Regions from separate parts of the Roseibium sp. SCP14 genome, predicted to be linked through region 3. Evidence: riboswitches for the same ligand, from Rfam matches in the RefSeq annotation. Region 3 holds a riboswitch; each other region holds the start of a gene.
The links. Region 3 has a riboswitch for cobalamin ahead of ABLQ08_RS18905 (energy-coupling factor ABC transporter permease). Riboswitches for the same ligand answer to the same signal wherever they lie in the genome.
Positions count from the first base shown of each region.

Region 1 (3,977 bases), 180 kb from region 3:
GCTTCTGTTCGGCCGTGACGTTGCCGTAGTTGACGATGACAATCATCTCCGGGTTTTTGTCGACGACGGTTTCCCAGTCAATCTTGGCCCAGCTCTTGTCGAAATCATCCAGGACATTCACACCGCCGGCAGCTTCGATGAGCGCGGTCGGCATGGCATAGCGTCCGGCAGTGAACGGCTTGTCTTCACCACTGTCGTATACGAAGACCCGCAGCGGTGCTTCAGCCGTCTTCAGCGAAGAAGTGAACTTGTCGAGCTCCAGCTTGTAACTCGCGACAAGGTCATAGGCCGTATCCTCTACCTCGAAAATCTTCCCGAGATTGATCAGGTCGTTGTACATGTCGTCCATCGACACTTTCGGCTTGTCGCCGATATGGATGCAGGACTCGGTCAGCTCGTAGACATTGATGCCGAATGGGGCGAGCGTTTCCGGCGTCACTTCTCCGCCCACCTTCATGCCGTAGTTCCAGCCGGCAAAATAGAAGTCCGCATCCGCGCCGATCAGAACTTCCTTGGACGGGTACTTTTCGGAAAGTTCCGGCAGTTCAGCAACGCCGTCGCGCATTTCCTCATCAAGCGTTTTCCAGCCCGAAATACCGGTATAGCCAACCATATGATCGCGCAGTCCGAGCACGAGCATCATCTCGGTCAGGTTGACATCATTGGAAACGGCCGCTTTGGGTGGTGCCTCGAAGACAACTTCTCGATCGCAGCTTTGAACCTTTGTTTCCGCAAGAGCCGTACCAGCAAACAGGATCGCCGTCAGGCTGAGAGCCACACTCTTCATGAAATTCTCCAGTGTCTAAAGATGGAATGTCAGATGCGCACGCTCGCTGTGAGCGAATTGCACCAGCCGTGCTTGAACCGAATAGGCTTCGGCAATGTTTTCGGGTGTCAGAACCGTTTCGGGAGTTCCGAAGCCAACCGTGTGACCCTTGTGAAGAAGCAGAACCCGGTCACAGACCTCGCTTGCAAGATTGAGATCATGCAGGCTGGCGACAATCGTGATGTTGAGACTGCCGATCAGGGAAACGATCTCCAGCTGATGCCGGATGTCGAGATGATTGGTTGGTTCATCCAGGATCAGCACCTGTGGCTCCTGTGCCAGCGCACGGGCCACCATTACACGTTGCCGTTCACCACCGGACAGGGTGCCAAAGGAGCGGTGCGAATATGGGGAAAGCCCCATTCGTTCGATTGCGGTTTCTACGATTTCCGCGTCCCTTTTGCCGCTTCTTGCAAGGCCTGATCCATGCGGACGACGCCCGAGGGCGACGATCTCGTATACAGACAGGGCGAAATCCGTAGGCTGTTCCTGAAGGACCGCGGCAACCTTTCTTGCCGCTTCACGCGAAGACATCCTCCAGATGTCGTGGCCGTCCAGAAAAATTGCGCCTTCACTCGGTTTGTGGAACCGGTAGAGCAATCGCAAAAGCGTGGATTTGCCGGCTCCATTGGCACCGGCAATTCCGAGGACCTTCCCGGCTTCAAGGTCAAAACTGACCGGATGCAGGATCGTTTCGCCCTGCCTCACCTGCCAGCCCGCCTTTCGGACCGAGAGCGACACACCATTCATGAAACAGCAGCCTTGTTTGCTTCAGTGACGATCATCGCTGCCGGTATGCGCGCCAATGCCGAGCGCTTCAGTTTGCCCGGACGTTGACCGGACGAACACCAGCCGTCTTCCAGGTCACGATATTGCCGGGCAAAGGCAACAAGATCATCGATGTCTTCATCCGGATCGATATCCCCGAACAGATACGTCGCCTTGTCGCTGGCCCGGAACGCAACCGTACAGGGACGTGAGCATCCGGCCATGCATGCAATGCCGGAAATTTCAAACTCATCCCCCACGACCGGTACCGCCAGTTTCAGGGCGTCCTGCAATTTGCTGATCAACTCAAAACCCGGCCGGCAGTCGCTCCCGCTGTAACGGCAGGAGGTGCACACGAATATCCTGTGAGGATCAATGCTCATCGGCGCCCCCTTTTTTCGAGAAGAGGTTGTGCACCTGTGAGCGCTGACCTGGAAAATTTCCACTCTCCCTGCTTTTGCCAGACAAAGGGGTATCTCCGTGCAAATTCGATTCTTGTAATGTTATTACATTACCTATTCTCTGATTTGCAACCATCGTATCGCGCCCGTTTGGGCACATTGCACGAGCAGCCCGCTCGCTGACGCTGCTGGCCTTGTCAAGAAAGACAGGAGTATGAAGTGATCTTTTTTGTATTTTCCGGTTCATATCGCCCTCCGCGATTGCGCGGAATGCTGAAGAACCGAATGTCGAACTTTGTCAGCAGATGCTGGTCAGCCATATCACTCGCTCCTCCGGAACACCCCGCCCGGGTTGAAGTTGAAGATGAAATGGCAGGTCTCCTGACTTACGGGTCACAGCTCGCCTGATCCTTCCCGGGGTCTCCCCAGTGGCGCTTTCAGGTCCGCTCACCGTTCACAGTTGCGGGGGCAGTCACGGATTTGGTGCCTGTTGGCTACGCCGCACCGTGTTCCCTTTTAATTTCGATCCAGAACTTGGATTCGAAAACCATGCCTTTTTGATTGGCGCAAATTGCTGAATGTGTCAATCGGCAAACCGACACCCATCTACCGGGCCACGACATTCGCCGGGACAATGCTGAAATTTAGGATTGCGCCTGACTAAACGCGTTTTAACTTGATCGTCATGTCCGCCGGAAGCACCATCTGAGAAGCAAATCAAACCGGGATCTCACTCATCAATCGGGGAGCATGGGTCACATGCCAGGTCAGCAGAACAGATATAGCTTCAACGGGCCGCTCCAGACTGTCTTTCAGGATTTCATGGCCGATTGGGTTTTTTCAGATGACCACACGGCCCAACAGATCATGGAGACCTACTTCACACCTGATTTTTCAGCTGAGATCGACGGCAGGCATCTCTCCCATGACATTTTCCAACGTCGCATAGGCCGCATGCGCCAGGATGCGGAGGTCGAGGAGCAGGATTTTGTCGAGATGGCTGAGGATGGTAACAGGCTCTTCAGCATGCACAACACACGGGGCAAGTCGCTGGTGTCAGGTCAACGTTTCGAGACCCGCGCGATTGCCTTCTTCCGCTTTGACGGCAAGCGGATCAAGAAAGGCTACTTGAACAGCGTGACCCCGGGAGATCCGAGCGACGCGGACTTCGCATCCCGCAGCTGATGCCCGGCAATCCCGGGTCCTCTTGCCGAGGCATTTGAGACTAATTTGTTCGTTGTCTTTCGCCGCGGATCTCGTGAATATTTCAAACAGAAATTGATACACTCTACAATCCGCTGATGCACTGGATGTGCTCTTTCACGCCTCCATCTCCATACCCCCATGTTTGTACTTTTTTCCAATAATCGCGCTGCTTGTTGTCCTGCCGGGACGTTGGGTCTGAGCCGTCCCGATGCTCAACTTCTTGCTGCTGGTGATTTCTCAGCTTGTACTGACTGATGTAAGCTGACAGTTCGACATTCCGAAAAACCTTGTGACTTAGCAATTTCTCTACGTGACAGCATTTTCAAAAATGCGGTTCGCAATCGACCGATTCCGACTGCGTAAAACCAAAAATGCCCTCACGTAGTTTTATTGTTCTTTCAGCTGAATTCCGTGCGATCTACCCTTGCCTTCAGCAGCCAAAATTCTTACCTCGGAAATCATGAAACAGGATGCTTTTCCCCCGCGCGCCGAAGCGCGCCCCGAGACCCTTGAAACCCACGGCATTTCACGACAGGACGACTATGGTTGGCTGCGCGCAGACAATTGGCAGGACGTCATGCGGGACCCTTCCGTTCTCGACGCCGATATTCGTGCCTATCTGGAAGCGGAAAATGCCTACCAGGACGCACAGATGGAACCGACCCGGGAGCTGCAGGAGAAGCTCTTTGCCGAGATGCGTGGCCGGATCAAGGAAGATGACAGTTCCGTTCCCTCTCCCGATGGTCCCTATGCCTACGGCCTGAAATACGAAACCG
Region 1 is NZ_JBDZYH010000004.1:588,652-592,628, reverse strand. Features, by position in the region: gene ABLQ08_RS19795 (ABC transporter substrate-binding protein) at 1-787, opposite strand, end outside; gene ABLQ08_RS19790 (ABC transporter ATP-binding protein) at 803-1,576, opposite strand; gene ABLQ08_RS19785 (DUF1636 domain-containing protein) at 1,573-1,977, opposite strand; gene ABLQ08_RS19780 (hypothetical protein) at 1,967-2,242, opposite strand; cobalamin riboswitch at 2,350-2,562, opposite strand; gene ABLQ08_RS19775 (nuclear transport factor 2 family protein) at 2,755-3,180, shown strand; gene ABLQ08_RS19770 (S9 family peptidase) at 3,662-3,977, shown strand, end outside.
Region 1: linked by a shared signal. The riboswitch ahead of ABLQ08_RS19780 (hypothetical protein) and the one ahead of ABLQ08_RS18905 (energy-coupling factor ABC transporter permease) in region 3 are both predicted to bind cobalamin.

Region 2 (3,977 bases), on a different contig from region 3:
CAGCACGGCTACGGACTCGGTTTCCTTCAGGCTGGAGACAAAGATCGGCAACGCGTTCACACCAGCCTGATCGAGTGCATCTATGAGGGCATCGACGGGTGCGGTCTGTGCACCCTGAACCAGTGCCCGATAGAAGGTGATCGCGGCGACCGGTCGCAAAGGATCTGTCCAGGTCTGTTTCAAGGTGGTCAGATCCGGAGCGGAGTGCCCTTTCAGATGGATCCCTGCCCGTGGAAGCGGCACCGGGTGCGCCGGTTCTTCCTCGCTTCCGATCAGGAAAGACGCATAACGCAGAGCATTGGCATAATTTTCCGCTCCACCTTCAACGCAATAGCGCCAGAACCTGTGCACCTCTTCTTTCGACCTGGTTGAACGTCCGGTCAGGTCGTCGTCCCATTTGTCGTCTCCCGGAATTACAATCAGATCAACGCCTGAAGCGCGAACTTCCTCTTCAAAGCGTTCCAAGCCATAGCGCCAGTATTCCACGCCGCCCAGGATGCGAAGGATCACCAGCTTGGAACCGCTTACGGTTTGCTCGGCATAGAGGTCGACCGAATAAGGATGTGACAATGCCATCAGATTGGCCAGCCGCAGGCTTTTCCGATTGAAGTCCAAGCCTGCATGCGCCGCAGCAAAGCTGCCGAGTTCCGTGTCGGCTGCAGACAGAAAGAGGATGTCGGCAGGTGACTGCCCCAGATCCACCGCATCACCGCCATCATCGATCCGGCGCGTTTGACTGGCAAGAATGTGCATTTAGCGTATCGCTTTGAATCTACGGGCTTTCCGGGCGTGTAAATCCCGGAAAGCGAATTTAATCTGGAAAGATCAAGTATGTATCAGGCTGCGGCTTTTACACAGCCGAGAGCGGAGCGCACGGTAGCCAGGTCCATTCCCTTGAGGCCGATGACCACGAGCCGTCCCGCGCTTTCCGCCCCTACAGCAAACCATGATTCCACGCGCGGTCCGACTGCCTGTACCATCGCCGGCGCTGCCTTCCCATCAATGTTCACCGCGCCCTTGATGCGCAAAACTCCCTTCAGGCCCATGGCTTGGAGAACCTTTTGCTCAACCGCTTTCATGCTTTCGAAAGCCGGAATTTCCAGGACGTGACTTTCAAAATCGTCGTGATGATGATGGTCGTGGTGATGTTCGTGATGATTGCCATCTTCATGTTCGTGCTCGTGGTCATCATCATGATGATGATGGTGATGCTCATGGCGAGACGCCATGTCATCCTCTGCGGCGGCCTCCCGACCAAGCAGAACTTCAATCGGCAACGTTCCCTTTTCCGACGAGACGATATGTACTGTTGGCCTGACGTCTTCCGAAACTTTCCTCTGAACGGCGCTCAAGGCATCTGAAGACACCAGGTCGGCCTTGTTCAACACAACAAGATCGGCACAGCGAAGCTGGTCGTGGAACAGTTCTTCTACGGGACTTTCGTGATCCAGCGCTTCATCTGCAGCGCGTTGCGCCTCGAGAGCCTCCTCGTCCAGTGCAATCCGGCCTTCGGCAAGTGCAGCAGCGTCCAGAACAGTCACCACCCCATCCACGGTGACCTTCGGCTTTACACTCGGCCAGGAAAACGCCCGAACCAGCGGTTGCGGCAATGCGAGACCGGAAGTCTCGATGACAATATGCTCAGGTGGCGTATCGCGAGCGAGCAGCATTTCCATGGTCGGCAGAAAATCGTCAGCCACCGTGCAGCAGATGCAGCCATTGGTCAGCTCCACCACTTCTTCAGCCGAGCAATCCGGATCCGCGCAGCCGTTCACAAGCGATCCGTCGAACCCCATGTCACCGAACTCATTGACGATCAGAGCAATACGCTTGCCGTTTGCGTTCTGGAGAAGGTTCCGAATGAGTGTCGTCTTGCCTGCTCCCAGAAACCCGGTGACGATCGTTGCCGGAATTTTCTGGCCCGGCTGCAAGGTAGAAGTGGTCATAATCTGATTTCCGGTTGAGTATTGGGTTTCAAAAGCAGCGGTTGCCCGGCGGCGACAAACACCACCTGACTGCAAACCTCCGCAATATCCTGATTAAGTCGGCCCTGCGCATCGCGAAACGACCTGGAAAGTCGGTTCTCCGGCACGATGCCCATCCCGACCTCGTTCGAAACGAAGATACAAGATCCTGGCAAGTTCCGGATTGCTTCGCAGAGCCGGTCCGTTTCCAAGCCGATGTCTCCTCCGGAGAAGGTCAGGTTCGAGAGCCAGAGCGTCAGGCAATCCACAAGAACGACCCGCTGAGGGGCACATTCACGCTCCAACGCCGCAGTGAGATCCATTTGTTCTTCGACGGTTACCCAGCCAGGGCCTCGTTGTTGCCTGTGGGCCGTGATCCGCTCAGCCATTTCAGCATCGAATGCGGCCCCGGTTGCCACATAGACCTTTTCAAGGCCCGATCGAACTGCAAGGGTTTCTGCAAAACGGCTTTTTCCGGAGCGGGCTCCGCCAAAAACGAGCGTTGCTCGCGGGCTGTTCTTATCCGTCACCTTGTTCTCCCGACCGTCCACCCGACAGCGCTTGAGGTTGCTTCAGCGACGGCCGGTCTCCTGGCTCGCGGCTCATCGCGTTCTGCACTCCTTCCCGGCCGGACAGGGCCAGTGGCTCTTATGCAGGCGCTCACCGCTCACAGTTGCGGGGGCAGCTCCGGATCAGGGTCTCGATGCCCTTACCGGATTCCCGTTTCATCCGGATTCGGCAAAGCCGTCTCCAGAACCGTCAAATCCCTTCCTAACCGGATTGTGGCGATGAAACAAGAAGGCAGAAGCAGCTCATCTATAAGGAAACTAAACCTGGATCCGGTCTGCGACATGGATAGCGAGGCTGACACCTGTCAGTGTCGGATTGACGGCCATTCTCGTCGGTATCAGTCCGTTGGTGGCAAGGTACAAGTTGTCATAGCCCCACACACGACCCTGGTAATCGCTGACACCGGTGCCGTTGTCATCTTTCGACATGCGGGTCGTTCCCGTCATGTGTGCAAAACCAAAAGGCATCCAGGTCAGCGAACACCCGTCCCGGGTGCGTCCGATCAGATCCGTTAGTTCTTCAGCCTCCTTTTCCGCGTCGGTCATTCTGGCAAGATCAGCGGCCGACAACGGAACATCGAAGGTCACGCGTCCATCCTCGTGGAAGATCGCCCGCTTGTGTTCTTCATTGTCGACCGGGCAGATTGACTGGATCTCAACCAGACGGTTTGATCCGATCTCGACATCGTCACCGGCGGGGGTGAATGGCGAAACATCATGCAGGATCAGCGTGTACCAGGGCGCGGTTTCGCTTGGCCGAACCTGTATGCGCGGATCGATATCCGTCTGACCGTCTGCACGGCAGAACTCGGGATCAAGAACAACCTGACACACAGCCAAGGGATGATAGGAAAGATACCGACCCAGTGCTTTTGGCCGAATGCCCGACAGGAACAACAATTGGGGCGTGGCGATTGCGCCACCTGCAATCACGTAACTCGCCGCCTCGATGCGTCCGGATGCCGTCTCCAGCCACTTGACCCTGTGACCCTCATGCACAACACGAACCACCCGGTCCCGTCGTATCGACACATTCTTACCAGCCGCTGCATCTGCATCCAGAATGTCGATTGATCCGGTGTATCGCAGCTTTCCGTCATCCCGATAGTGCCCGGCTACAGGAAGTGCTGAGACAACACGACCCGAGGCTTCGGCGCGAGGTTTGAGCGCCGCCGCGATGCGTTGCTGACGGACTGAACGATCGAGAGTGTCGGCCTGTACACCGAGATACTTCTCCGCCAGCAGGTAGCGCTCTGACCACACCTCTTCGCTCATCAAGGGCCATAGCGCGTCCCCGCGCGGGCACAGGTTCGTCCAAATCACTCCCTGGCCACCGACGGTGCGCGTGACCGCGGCCCCGGGAAGTGCGTCGCGGGGTACGCTGTCGTCGAAAAACTCCAGGTATTGCGTAGCAGCCGGGAGGTAGCTGTCCGGTTGCCTGATG
Region 2 is NZ_JBDZYH010000003.1:774,892-778,868, forward strand. Features, by position in the region: gene cobN (cobaltochelatase subunit CobN) at 1-753, opposite strand, end outside; gene cobW (cobalamin biosynthesis protein CobW) at 837-1,946, opposite strand; gene cobU (bifunctional adenosylcobinamide kinase/adenosylcobinamide-phosphate guanylyltransferase) at 1,943-2,494, opposite strand; cobalamin riboswitch at 2,528-2,740, opposite strand; gene ABLQ08_RS16150 (FAD-dependent oxidoreductase) at 2,792-3,977, opposite strand, start outside.
Region 2: linked by a shared signal. The riboswitch ahead of cobU (bifunctional adenosylcobinamide kinase/adenosylcobinamide-phosphate guanylyltransferase) and the one ahead of ABLQ08_RS18905 (energy-coupling factor ABC transporter permease) in region 3 are both predicted to bind cobalamin.

Region 3 (3,977 bases):
CCCAGCAGCTTGGTAAGGGACTCGATACGTGTAACCTGGTTGGCCGAATGGCCGGTCACGGTCATATCCAGGCGGTTTTCCGTCCCGACATTTCCGAGGATCACCTCACCAAGGTGCAAGCCAATTCCGAAGTAGAATTCCGCCGTGACATCGAACTGATCACGGTGGAGGTCTGCAGCTTTGGACAGGGAAGTCACCGCCGCCGACAAGGCCAATGAGCACGCTTGCGTTTCGTTGTCGCCATCAACCGGGAAAATGGACATAACGCCGTCACCGATCAGTTTCAGGACTTCTCCGCCATGCTCGATCACGGAGCCTGCAGTGCAGTCGAAGTAGTTGTTCAACAACTCAAGATACTTGTCGGACGGCAAACTGGCGGAAAGTCTCGTCGACCCTCTCAGGTCACTGTACCATAGCGCGCACTTTATCCTGTTGCCGTCGCCGCGTTCGGTCATTCCGGCCAGGATATTCTGTGCGGGCAGGTTTCCGACATAGGCTTCCAGCAATTTGGCGGAAAGCATCTCTTCCGTGGTCGTTTTGAGAAACAGGGCAAAAGGACGCCAGAACGACCTGAGACCTTCGATCTCTGTTTCGGAAAAACCACCGCTTCGCTTTGTGGCAAATGACCCGTAGACGCCTTCGGCATCGGGCGTGAAGTCCAACCAGGTCAGGTGGCGTCCGTAGGTCTGCTTCAAAAGAATGTAATCGGTGTATCCCTTTGCAAAGAGTTCTTCCAGAACGGGAAATCTGGATCGCTCCCGGGGGTCCTCAAGACAGTAGCGTTCGTACACCGAGGTTCCCCGGGCCATGGTGCCGACGGGTCTTTCGATGTTGTCCGGTCTGACCAGGACGGACTTGGGAACGAAGATCGTTTCGCAGTGGCCGGTGTCCTGTTCCCACGTGGAATCGACGGCGCCCATGATCTGATGGGATTGAAACGTGGAGCAATTGATCCTTTGTACGGAAAATCCAAGATCTTGCAGTCTGTCTGCGAATGCGATCACGGTCTCGCCGATCGGACGTTCAAGCAATGCACATTCGACGAACCAATCAGAGATTTCCAAACGCGTGCTGCCAGATGACGCCATTGCCGCCATACCTTTGTACCAGTCTGCGGCACATCAGTTTCTACTGAAGGGGCCTCTGGACCTGCAGTGAAAATTGCCGGAACAATTTTCGATCCCAGCCCCCGACAAACCTTAACTTACGTCAGATCACCTCGAACACCAATCCAACAAACTTCCCGGGTGACGCTGGCAGCGTGCAACCGATAAGCTTCCCGAGCCAGCAAGCTTTGACCAACTGCTGCCATTGCCTGGAGGGTTTGTTCAATGGACTTCGTTGCAACCGGGCCGACCCAACCGGTGGCGGAAATGGATACCATCTCCGGATCGGCCTGTTTGCGCCCGGAAAATCATTTGCTTTCGCAATGCATTGCTCCAGCAAAAAGGGCGGCCAAATGGCCGCCCTTTCCTTACTTCGTTTCCCGAAAAACTCAGGCAGCAGCCTCATGCAGGCGGCTTTCGAAGGCGATTGTCTTGGTGAACGGAGCCATCGTCTTGGCTGCAGCCAGAACGGCAAGGTCCAAAAGCGGCTCAGCCACGACGACCAGCATGTAGGCAGCCCCGAAGGAACCGATGGAAGCCATGTTCTCAGCGCCAAAGCCCTGGCCGTAGAAGGCCCAAAAGGCCACCCAGGCAACGATGCCCCCCTGATAGGTCGTGGACAGAGCCAGCGCCTGTTTGTAGGACACGTCCACATAAGCGGTTTTTTCAGGGATGATCTTCTTGGCCAGCAAGCTGACGGCCCAGAGCGGAACGATCAACGTGGTGACGTTGATGCCGTATTGCGGCAGATCGAACGGCGCAAACAGAAAGCCCTGAAGACCCAGGCCAACAGCAAGGCCAATGGCAGCAGGACCAGCTCCGAACATCAGGAACAGGGTCGCGCCAAGAATGAAGTGTACTTCGGAAACGCCAACCGGGTAATGCGGCAGCACTTCAAAGAAGGCAAACACCAGAAGCGAGGTGATGACGGAACGCACAGCAAGGCTGGCAATGCCGCTCTTGCGTACCGTATCAAGTGCCATTTTTCCGAGAAGACCGAAGGAAGCCGCGGCTGTGCCGTAGCTGAGTACGATTTTTGCACCGTCCACGATGCCGGGTTCAATATGCATTTTTTCTCCTTTGCGCACCCTCCGTGCGCGTGCAGGTTACAAACTGGCTGATAAGGCCGTTTCGGATGGCAGGTTTCCTGGCTTACGGGTCCCGGCTCCGCCCGCCTTCCCGATCTCTCGCAAGATCAGTGGCTTTCGGGCTTTGCTCACCGTTCACAGTTGCGGGGGCAGCCACGGTTTTGGTCCCTGTTGGGTACGCCTCACCGTGTTCCCATTTCATCCGCCTCTTCAGTTGATTTGGCGAAACCATCGCATCGAATGAAATTGCCGTTTTTGCATAAGCACTGCAAGCACAATTTCGCCTTAAACCGTCTGAATGCGACACCGGGGTTCTTTTTCTACGCACCAGCACACTTGATCGTGGCGGCATTTTGCAAAACACGCTGATTGCAGGGGACCGGTGTCATTCATCACAAACCGTTCCGTCGAAAGAAAACAGACCATTTCTTTCTGAACATTCGACACGCATAGCGAGCACTTTCAAGAGCAAAACGAAGCCGAATGACGAACAAAAAACCTTGCTCAAGGCGATTGAAATCGGAAAATCTTAACGGACTCCAAAGGTAATTCTAACGCAATATCAATAACTCAACGGAGATTGTAGTATTCACGAGTTTTATTAAAATTTTCATCATTTAGGCTATTTAAGATATACACTTGCACAACTTGCCTTATATAGTAATCTTAAATAACTTTGAAACAGTTCGAGAGACTTCGCAATGCCTTATACGAAATTGGGAACGTTAATCGCTGGAATAGTATTTGTTCTCGGTTGCATTCAATTCGCAATTGGTTTCGGTGTTTCCGTGGGCCTTGTCTCTGAACCGCGCCCAGGCTTGTTTCTTGGAACGTCAACAAGCGCCGAAGCAATCGATAGCGGCATCCTGAAGATACTGGCTGCTGTTGCTTTCGGGGTCATTACCGAAATCAGCCAGTCGGTCGCCAAGTAAACTTTGAACGGGCGCCCAGATGCGCAAGTGCTGTTCCTGGGCGCCATTGATCCGGTATGAGAGCCGTTCATTCCGCGGCCTCCGTTGAATCTGCCGTCAAAGGTTCTCTGTGAAGGAATTGGGTCGGATCGCCCGATTTGGTGAAATTCAAGCAGTGTCCGTCTCTCATCCGGCTGTAACAAAAAAGCGGAACAGTCCTTAACATCACTCGTTTGCCCTATCTTCGAATGGGTTGCACCCATTCGCTCTGCATCAATGTGCGGAGAAGACAAGCTTGACCAGACGCAAGTTTCACGTCGTCGTTTTCTGATACCTTGAAGATACGAAATCGACATTTTCCTGAAGCAACAGAGGCTTCACTCTTGCTTGTCACAAATTTTGTTTCCGAATCTCGAGCGATAAATTGACTGCAACAGGTTTCAACTTTGCCCTTCGCAGCGTGCAGGCTGCCTTGTTTTGCCTTTCGCTTCTGCTCGTTCAAAGTCAGGCGGCGTTTGCCACCCCTGACCAAATCATCATCACCGGATTTGAAGCCCCGCCCTATTTTTACACCGATCAAACGGGAAACCCGACCGGACTGCTGGTCGAGCTGGTTCAGGAGGCTTCCAGAAAATCCGGCGTATCTGTCAAATTTGCAGTCACGAATTGGCCTCGCGCCCAACTTGAAACCCGGAATGGCGGTGCGGACCTGATATTCCCGGTCGTCCGCACACCAGAACGAGAATCCTGGCTGGAATATCCCCTCGCGCCTATCACACGGTTCGAGATGATGATTTTCTCAAATGGGAACCCCGAGTTTTCTTTCACCGGCAACGCCGATGAACTGCACGGTCTGCGTATCGGCAAGATCG
Region 3 is NZ_JBDZYH010000004.1:411,116-415,092, reverse strand. Features, by position in the region: gene ABLQ08_RS18910 (adenylate/guanylate cyclase domain-containing protein) at 1-1,088, opposite strand, end outside; gene ABLQ08_RS18905 (energy-coupling factor ABC transporter permease) at 1,496-2,176, opposite strand; cobalamin riboswitch at 2,227-2,441, opposite strand; gene ABLQ08_RS18900 (hypothetical protein) at 2,896-3,126, shown strand; gene ABLQ08_RS18895 (substrate-binding periplasmic protein) at 3,530-3,977, shown strand, end outside.